DNA from 4 places in the Streptacidiphilus cavernicola genome. Region 1 is predicted to be linked to each of the others. Evidence: riboswitches for the same ligand, from Rfam matches in the RefSeq annotation. Region 1 holds a riboswitch; each other region holds the start of a gene.
What was found. A riboswitch is a leader RNA that binds a small molecule or an ion and turns the genes downstream of it on or off. The one in region 1 is predicted to bind cobalamin.

Region 1 (2,189 bases):
GTCGCCGCTGCTGCCGGTGACCGCGCCGAACTGCAGGTAGGTGCCCAGCTGGGCGGTGTAGACCTCGGTGTACCAGGCGTTCCGCAGCAGCGCGTACGGGACGCCCGAGGCGCGCAGCAGCGCCTCGGTGGCGTGGTGGTCGTCGGCGAGGGCGAAGGTGGTGTCGTCGCCGCCGAAGATGCTGGTGTAGGCGAGCAGGCCGACCCCGGCCTGCTTCGCCGCCTCGATCACGGCGCGGTGCTGCTCCACCCGCGCGCCCATGTCGGTGCCGGAGATCAGCAGCACCCGGTCCACCCCGGTCAGGGCGGTCCGCAGCGTCTCGGGCTCGCTGTAGTCGGCCTGCCGGACGTCCACCCCGAGCGCGGCCAGGTCGGCGGCCTTCTCGGGGTCGCGGACGGCGACGGCGACCTCGGTCGCGGGCACCCGCTCCAGCAGGCTCTCGACGACGAGGCGGCCGAGCTGGCCGGTGGCGGCGGTGACGAGGATGGTCATGGTGGGCGTTCCGATCGTGGTGAGGGGAGAACGGCGCCGGTGCGCCGCTTCACCCTCCCCACGCTAGGCACGGTACTTCCGAATCGGAAGTACCCACTTTGAAGTAAGCTGGTGTCATGAGTGCGATACCGCCGTTCACCGTCTACGACAAGGCCTGCCCGTCCCGGTTGGTGCTGGAGCACGTCACCAGCCGCTGGGGGGTCCTGGCACTGGCCGCGCTGCGGGAGCGGACCTACCGCTTCAGCGAGCTGCGGCGGCGGATCGAGGGGGTGAGCGAGAAGATGCTGGCGCAGACCCTGCAGACACTGGAGCGGGACGGCTTCGTGCTGCGGGTGGCGCATCCGGAGATCCCGCCCCGGGTCGAGTACAGCCTCACCGGGCCGGGACGGGAGGCCGCCGAGCTGGTCGTCGACCTGGTGCAGTGGGTCGAGCAGCAGATGCCGCAGGTGATCGAGTCCCAGCGGCAGCGGGACGCGCTGCGCGCCGAGGCGTCCTGACCCGGCCGCGGCACGCCGGTGACGGTGCGTGGGTGGTGCTACGTCAGTGGCAGGGGAAGCCGAGGAAGTGCCGGGAGTCGTGGACGAACTCGTGGATGTGCATGTCGTTCCCGAACACCGAGTAGGCGCCCTGGTCCACCCCGATGAAGTAGTACACCGCGAACGCGATCAGCGCGGTGCCGACCAGCCACAGCACCGCCTTGGACACCGGCAGGACGACCGGCGTGGCTATCACGGCGGGGGGTGCGGACAGACTGCTCATGACAGAGCCTCCTTGAGCGGGATCGTGCGTCCCTCAGTGAATGGAGCGGAGCGACGGACGACTGTCTGACTCGCCGTCACCGACCTTCGACCTGCCGACCGGTGACCGCTCACAGTGGCGCGACCGCGCTGGATTCCCACCAGCTTCCTCGTGCCATCACTCACGGTTGACAGTACGGACCTGTACGCGACGCGTCAATCACGCCGGACCGCCGGGCGCTGCTCCCCGTGCCCGGCCAGCAGCGCGTGCAGCCGTCGGCCGACCTGGTCGGCGTCCGGCAGCGGCTCCCCGAACGACAACCGGACGTCCTGGTGCGGCGGGTGGGCATGGCGCCGGCCACCGGGCCACTCCCGGGACAGCCGTAGCACGATGCCGTAGCGGTCCAGCGCGAGCGGGCTCACCTCGGTTACCCCGTACAGCAGTTGAGGATCAATCAGACCGAGCAGCGCGGCCACGTGGCCCTGGTGGTCCTCGGCGAGGTGGAGCAGCAGCGCGGCCTCGACCACGGCCAGCGGGTCGGGTTCGGCCCGCAGCAGCTCCGCCGGGTCGACCAGACCGTCCGCGCCGGGTGTGGCGAGCGCCACGTGCCGGACGTCCACCGGCAGCGACAGCATCCCCTCCGGTTCGGTGCGCCCGCGCGACGACAGCATCCCGGCGATCCTGACCCGGGCGCGGATCCGCTGCCGGACCGCCAGCGGTGCGACGTCGGTCCACTCCAGCGCCACCGGCAGCCCGCCGCCCTCCCCCGCGACCATCGCCGCCTCCCGGGCCAGCCTGCTGTCCAGCGGCACCCGCAGCCGCAGTTCCGCCCGCTCCTCGGCCCGCTCCTCCGTCCGCTCGACCACGGCGATGTCCGACCCGAGCAGTTCATGCCTGCTCCCGTTGGCGACGGCGGTGAGCGAGGTGGCCGCCCGCAGCACGCTGCGCACCACCTCCGC
Region 2 (2,189 bases), on a different contig from region 1:
TGGTATTGTTTCCTTGGTCAGCACGGCGGAGACGCCGCTGGCGATCACCCGGTCCGGGTGGCGGAATGGCAGACGCGCTAGCTTGAGGTGCTAGTGCCCTTCGGGGCGTGGGGGTTCAAGTCCCCCCTCGGACACCAACCAACCAACCAACAACACGAACAGCCCCCCACCAGGGGGCTTTCGTCGTTTCTGGACATTGGCGTGGCCAATCGGAGGCCGTCCGGGGGGCGGAGCAGCAGTTCATGCGAGGTTCCTTTCCAGGGTGTTCGCCGGGGTGTCCAACCACGGCTGCTGCGAGGCCCGAGAACATTGCGTACTTCATCCGCGTCTTCGCTGCTCTGCGGGATCAAGCGGTGTTCGGCGGTGCCGCCTTGAGCGAGATCGAGGTGGCCCGTAGCCGTCTCCAGGCGACCTGAGCCCTGCGGCGGGGAGTGCCAGCCGAGTTGGCAGGCTGGTCGACGCCGAGGGGGTGGCCCCGGCCGGAGGCCGCCTGGCCGTCGGTCGCACCCGACCCCCCGGCTTTATGTCCATGATGTGGGACGGCGGTCACGGTCGTGTTGATTCGGCGTCTAGTCTGGCGGTTGCAGTCGGTTCGCCCTGTCAGCCAGGCAGGCGCGTCGTAAGAGGGAACCCGGTGTGATTCCGGGACTGCCCCGCAGCGGTGAGTGGGAACGACCGCCGTCATCAAGCACTGGGCCCGGGTACGGGTCTGGGAAGCGACGGCCAGTAGGTGTCTGCCCTCGGCAGACGTGCCCGCGAGTCCGAAGACCTGCCACTGCCCGTGCACGCCACAGGTGTGCGCGGAGATCCCGGTGACCTCGTGGGCGGGTCGGCGTACATATCAGGTGGGCACGCGCGGCAGAGCCGCGTCCTGAGCCGCCCGGTGCTGTCGTCCCTTCGCGCCTGCGACCCGTCTCCGGGGTCGTCCAGTGACGTACTCGCGAAGGAGAGTCCCTTGACCAGCAAGCCTGCAGCCGCGGCAGCACGGGCCACCGTGTACGGCTACCCCCGCCAGGGCCCCGAGCGGGAGTTGAAGAAGGCCATCGAGGGCTACTGGAAGGGCCGCGTCACCGCCGACGCCCTCCAGCGCACCGCGGCCGAACTGCGCCGCCAGGCCTGGCAGCAGCTCACCGAGGCCGGTGTGGACGAGGTCCCGACCGGTGACTTCTCCTTCTACGACCACGTGCTGGACACCAGCGTGATGGTCGGCGCGATCCCCGACCGGCACCGTTCGGTCGTCGGGCACGGTAAGGCCGTCGACGCGGACGCGTTGGACGGCTACTTCGCGATGGCCCGGGGCACCCAGGAGGTGGCGCCGCTGGAGATGACCAAGTGGTTCGACACCAACTACCACTACCTGGTCCCCGAACTCGGCCCGAACACGGTCTTCACCGCTGACTCGACCAAGCAGGTCGCCGAGCTGCGCGAGGCGCTGGCCCTCGGCCACAGCGCCCGCCCGGTGCTGGTCGGCCCGGTCACCTACCTGCTGCTGGCCAAGCCCGCCCCCGGCGTGGCCGCCGACTTCCAGCCGATCACCCTGCTCGACCGGTTGCTGCCGGTCTACGCCGAGGTGCTGGCCGACCTGCGCGCCGCGGGGGCCGACTGGGTCCAACTGGACGAGCCTGCCCTGGTGCAGGACCGCACCCCGGCCGACCTCAACACCGTCGCCCGTGCCTACCGCGATCTGGGCGGCCTGGCCGACCGGCCCAAGCTGCTGGTCGCCTCCTACTTCGACCGGCTCGGCGAGGCCCTGCCGGTGCTGGCCAAGGCCCCGATCGAGGGACTGGCGCTGGACTTCACCGGACCCGCCGCCGCCAACCTGGACGCTCTCGCCACGGTCGGCGGCCTGCGCGGCAAGCGCCTGGTTGCGGGCGTGGTCGACGGCCGCAACATCTGGATCAACAACCTCGCCGCCTCGCTGACCACCCTGGGCACCCTGCTCGGCCTGGCCGACCAGGTCGACGTCGCGGCCTCCTGCTCGCTGCTGCACGTCCCGCTGGACGCCGCCCGGGAGCGCGACGTCGACCCCCAGGTCGCCCGCTGGCTGGCCTTCGCCCGGCAGAAGACCACGGAGATCGTCACCCTGGCGCGCGGACTGACCCAGGGCACCGACCTCATCGCCGCCGAACTCGCCGCCAACCGGGCCGGTCTGGAGTCCCGGGCCGGTTCCGCGCTGACCCGCGACCCGG
Region 3 (2,189 bases), on a different contig from region 1:
CGTAGAGGGTCCGCGCCGGGAGGGTGCGGACGGCGAGTCCTGCCGCCTCGGCCCTGGCGTACGCGGCGTCGAACTCGGCGCCCCACAGGTCGACCAGCTCGGGCACGTCGCCGGGGGAGAACAGCGACCACTCGGTGTCGGCGTCCACCCGGCGCATGAACTCGTCCGGGACCCAGTGCGCCAGGTTGAGGTTGTGGGTGCGCCGGGCCTCCTCGCCCGTGCTGTCCCGCAGCTCAAGGAACTCCTCGACATCGGCGTGCCAGGTCTCCAGGTAGACGCAGGCCGCGCCCTTGCGCCGGCCGCCCTGGTTCACCGCGGCGACCGAGGCGTCCAGGGTGCGCAGGAACGGCACGATGCCGTTGGACTGGCCGTTGGTGCCGCGGATCAGGCTGCCGCGGGAGCGGATCCGGCTGTAGGAGAGGCCGATCCCGCCCGCGTGCTTGCTCAGCCGGGCGATCTGGGCGTAGCGGGAGTAGATCGAGTCCAGCTCGTCCAGCGGGGAGTCCAGCAGGTAGCAGGAGGACATCTGCGGGTGCCGGGTGCCGGAGTTGAACAGGGTGGGGGAGGACGGCAGGTATTCGAGCCGGCTCATCAGCCGGTACAGCTCGGCCACCTCGGCCACGGACTCCTTGCCGCCCGCCCGTCGCCCGCCGCCACCCTTGTCCGAGTCGCTGCGCTCCACGCCTCCCGCCCGTCGCCCGCCGCCACCCTTGTCCGAGTCGCTGCGCTCCACGCCTCCGACCTGGAGGCCGCAGGCCACCCGGAGCAGGAAGTGCTGCGGGGTCTCCAGCACCTGACGGGTGATCGGGTGCCGCAGCAGGTAGCGGGAGTAGACCGTGCGCAGGCCGAAGTACTCGAACCGGTCGTCGCCGGCCGGGTCGACCACCGCGTCCAGGGCCTCGGCGTGGGCGGCGACGAAGGCGGCGGTGTCGTCGCCGATCAGGCCCTCCCGGTGGCCGACCGCGATCGAGGCGGCGAAGCAGGTGGCGCCCTGGCCGGAGGCCTCCTCGCGGATCTCCTCGGCCAGCAGCCGGGCGGCGAGCCGCGAGTACTGCGGGTCCTCGGCGATCAGCGCGGCGGAGGCCTCGATCGCCAGGCCGCGCAGCTCGCTGTAGTCGGCGACCGCGCTGCGCCCGCGCAGGGCGGCGGCGGCGACCCGGCCCGCGTCGATGTGCACCAGGTCGGCGGAGCGCTCGGTGAGGGTGCGCAGCAGGGCGGTGCCGGGGGCGTCCTGGACGTCCGGGCCGGGGCCGTCGCCCTGGTGCGGGACTGTCGTCGCTGCTGCGGTCTCGGTGATCGTCACTTGCGCTCCTCGTTGGCGGCCGGTCGGCGGCGGACCGTCGGCGGGAGGCGTGAGGGAGCGTCACCGGGCGCGCGGAGGCAGCCAGGAACGCGTCCCCGGCCCACCCGCGAGGCCCGGACGTGCGTCGCCCCGGGGGGTGCCGGGACGAGCTGTCGGCAGGTACTCGGACTCGCGGCAGGCCAGGGCGCGAGGGCGCAGGGCACAGCCGCTCACCGCTGCGGGGCAGTCCCGGAATCGCACCGGGTTCCCCTGCGGGACAGCGAGTATGAGCATACATGTAGGGGTGCTTCCAGAAAGCACCCCTACATGTAGTGTCGCGTCACTCCGCTTGTTCGGCGGGGCGGGGCGTGAGCTCGACCGCGTAGGTGAGCAGCGGGATGTCCGGCATCGGCGACCAGTCCCGCTCCGGGGTCCGGACGAAGCCGAGCCGCTCGTAGATGCGGTAGGCGTACACCATGGACGGCTGAGTGGACATCACCACCCGGCGCAGCCCCAGCTCCCCGGCCCGGTCCAGGCAGGCCCGCACCAGCGCCTCGCCGACGCCCCGGCCGCGGGCCGCGGGCGACACCGCGAGCATCCGGAACTCGCCCTCGTCGCCCCGGGCCAGGTCCGCGTACGGCGAGCCGGGCGGGGCGAAGGTCACCGAGCCGAGCAGGGCGCCGTCGGCGGGGTCCACGGCCACCAGCAGCTCGGCCCGGTCGGCGCGGTCGCGGGCGTCGCGCAGCCGCGGTTCGTAGCTGCCTCCGCGGGAGGTGTGGCCGTCGGCGATGAAGGACTCGGCGGTGAGGTGGCCTGCGGCGTCGAGCTCGGAGTCGAGAGCGGGGCGGATGAGGATGTCCATGGGGAGAGTCTGCCGGACCGCCCGGGTCACTCCGGCAGCGGCTCC
Region 4 (2,189 bases), on a different contig from region 1:
AGCGGGGTCACCACCACCAACCTGGCCGGACGCACCCTGCGCGACCTGGTGCTCCGTGAGTTGGGCGAGAGTGGTGGCGGGAGCGGCGGCGCGGACACCGGCCTGACCCGGCTGCCCTGGGTCGGCCACCGGGTCCGCGCCTGGGAGCCCGAGCCGCTGCGCTGGATCGGCGTGCACGGCATGTACGCGGCCTACCACGCCGCCGACCGGCAGGAGCGCGGCGGCCGGGCCGCCACCTCGCCCATCGCCAGGGCCGCTGACCTGGTCTCCGGGCGGCACTGACGCTCCGCAGTCGGCTCCGGACACTCCGAGATGCGGATCGACCGACTCTGACCCACCCTGGAAGCCGGGGGAAGTCGGATATCGGAAGACGCAGCACTCAACTCATTGGGGTGCCCATGCCTGTCCTTCTGTGCCTGATCACCGCTCCACTCGGCCTCTGCGTACTGCTCGGCATGTCCTGGTTCGAGGACCGGATCCTGCGCCCGCCGACCAGTCCGGCCGACCGCGTGGTCCAGGACCACGCTCCGGTGGAACTGCTGCGGATCGTCCGCGCCCCGCAGCAGTTGCCGCCGGCCGCGGCGCCGCCCGCCCTGCCCGCCCTGCCGTCGGCGCTCCCGGCGGTGTTCCCGCGGAGCGAGGACACCGCGGCCTGAGGGTGTTCCGGCCGGTCCCGGCCGTGTTGACGCTCGGACCGGCGGCGTGGTGGGATCACAAGGCCAAACGGAGGCATGGAGAGGAAGTCCGGTGCGGGGGAGACCCCAAGTCCGGCGCGGTCCCGCCACTGTCACCGGGGAGCGCTCTCGAACCACGGCCACGGCTGTCGACGGTGCCCGGGAAACCGGGTGCCGTCGCCGCGGGAAGGCCCGGGAGCGCGTCGATCCGGAAGCCAGGAGACTCTCGCCCCCGGTTCGTCGATCCAGGGCGCGGACCCTGAGTGAGGACATCCACGCCATGCGCGCTGCCCTGCCGCCACCATGCTCCGGCGCCGCCCCCGTCCCCGCGCGACCGCCCCGCTGACCGCCGTGCGCGCGAGCGCGGCGACCTCACTCGGCCTGGCTCTCGGCTACGCCGCCGACGCCGCCTTCGGCGACCCCCGGCGCGGCCACCCGGTGGCCGGCTTCGGACGCGCCGCGGCAGCCGCGGAACGGCGGCTCTGGCGCGACCGCAGGGACGCCGGGGCGCTGTTCACCGCGCTCTGCGCGGGGACGGCCGGCGCGGCCGGGTACGCGGCCGACCGGGCCGTGCGGCGCTCCGCCGCCGGGCGGGTGCTACTGACCGCCGCCGCGACCTGGACCGTGCTCGGCGGCGCCTCGCTGGTCCGTGAGGCACGGACGATCGGCGCCGCGCTGGAGGCCGGGGACCTGGCCGCGGCCCGGGACCGGCTGCCGTACCTGTGCGGGCGCGACCCGCGGGAGCTGACCGGGCAGCAGGTCGCCCGTGCGGTGGTCGAGTCGGTGGCCGAGAACACCGCGGACGCGGTGGTGAACGCGCTGGTCTGGGGCGCGGTCGCGGGCGTGCCGGGGCTGCTGGCGTTCCGCGCGGTGAACACCCTGGACGCCATGGTCGGCCACCGCTCGCCGCGGCACCTCCGCTTCGGCTGGGCCTCGGCCCGGCTGGACGACGCGGCCGGCTGGCCCGGCGCCCGGCTCACCGCGCTGCTGACCGCCGCCACCGCCGCCGGGGGGCGGCGGGGCGGCGGGGGCCGCGGCGCGGGCGGCGGCGGCACCGCCTGGCGGGTCTGGCGGCGTGACGCCTCCGCGCACCCGAGCCCCAACGCCGGGCAGGCCGAGGCTGCCTTCGCCGGGGCGCTGGGCGTCCGCCTCGGCGGGACCCTGGCCTACGGCCGCCGGGTCGAGCACCGGCCGCTGCTGGGACCGGAGTTGCGGCCGGTGGCGGTCGGCGACATCGAGCGCGCCTGCGTGCTGTCCCGCCGGGTCGGGCTGCTGGCGGTCGGTGTCACCGCCGCCGCGGCGCTGCTGCGGAGGGGACGCCGATGAGGGGCTCGCTGCTGGTCGCCGGAACCACCTCGGACGCCGGGAAGAGCGTGGTCACCGCCGGGATCTGCCGCTGGCTGGCCCGGCAGGGGGTCTCGGTCGCGCCGTTCAAGGCGCAGAACATGTCGCTGAACTCCTTCGTCACCGCCGACGGCGCGGAGATCGGCCGGGCCCAGGCGATGCAGGCCGCCG

Region 2: another riboswitch for cobalamin. It lies ahead of metE (5-methyltetrahydropteroyltriglutamate--homocysteine S-methyltransferase); the one in region 1 lies ahead of ACEZDE_RS28300 (CbtB domain-containing protein).
Region 3: another riboswitch for cobalamin. It lies ahead of ACEZDE_RS11875 (ribonucleoside-diphosphate reductase subunit alpha); the one in region 1 lies ahead of ACEZDE_RS28300 (CbtB domain-containing protein).
Region 4: another riboswitch for cobalamin. It lies ahead of ACEZDE_RS24455 (cobalamin biosynthesis protein); the one in region 1 lies ahead of ACEZDE_RS28300 (CbtB domain-containing protein).

The regions. Positions count from the first base shown of each region.
Region 1 covers NZ_JBHFAB010000027.1:30,767-32,955, reverse strand. The annotation lists gene ACEZDE_RS28310 (SDR family oxidoreductase) at 1-492, opposite strand, end outside; gene ACEZDE_RS28305 (winged helix-turn-helix transcriptional regulator) at 609-989, shown strand; gene ACEZDE_RS28300 (CbtB domain-containing protein) at 1,033-1,251, opposite strand; cobalamin riboswitch at 1,290-1,452, opposite strand; gene ACEZDE_RS28295 (DUF2470 domain-containing protein) at 1,446-2,189, opposite strand, start outside.
Region 2 covers NZ_JBHFAB010000003.1:296,579-298,767, forward strand. The annotation lists tRNA gene ACEZDE_RS05745 (tRNA-Leu) at 52-137, shown strand; cobalamin riboswitch at 571-791, shown strand; gene metE (5-methyltetrahydropteroyltriglutamate--homocysteine S-methyltransferase) at 956-2,189, shown strand, end outside.
Region 3 covers NZ_JBHFAB010000007.1:131,102-133,290, reverse strand. The annotation lists gene ACEZDE_RS11875 (ribonucleoside-diphosphate reductase subunit alpha) at 1-1,303, opposite strand, end outside; cobalamin riboswitch at 1,458-1,604, opposite strand; gene ACEZDE_RS11870 (GNAT family N-acetyltransferase) at 1,623-2,144, opposite strand.
Region 4 covers NZ_JBHFAB010000020.1:97,009-99,197, forward strand. The annotation lists gene ACEZDE_RS24445 (NAD(P)/FAD-dependent oxidoreductase) at 1-282, shown strand, start outside; gene ACEZDE_RS24450 (hypothetical protein) at 399-656, shown strand; cobalamin riboswitch at 711-922, shown strand; gene ACEZDE_RS24455 (cobalamin biosynthesis protein) at 1,026-2,000, shown strand; gene ACEZDE_RS24460 (cobyric acid synthase) at 1,997-2,189, shown strand, end outside.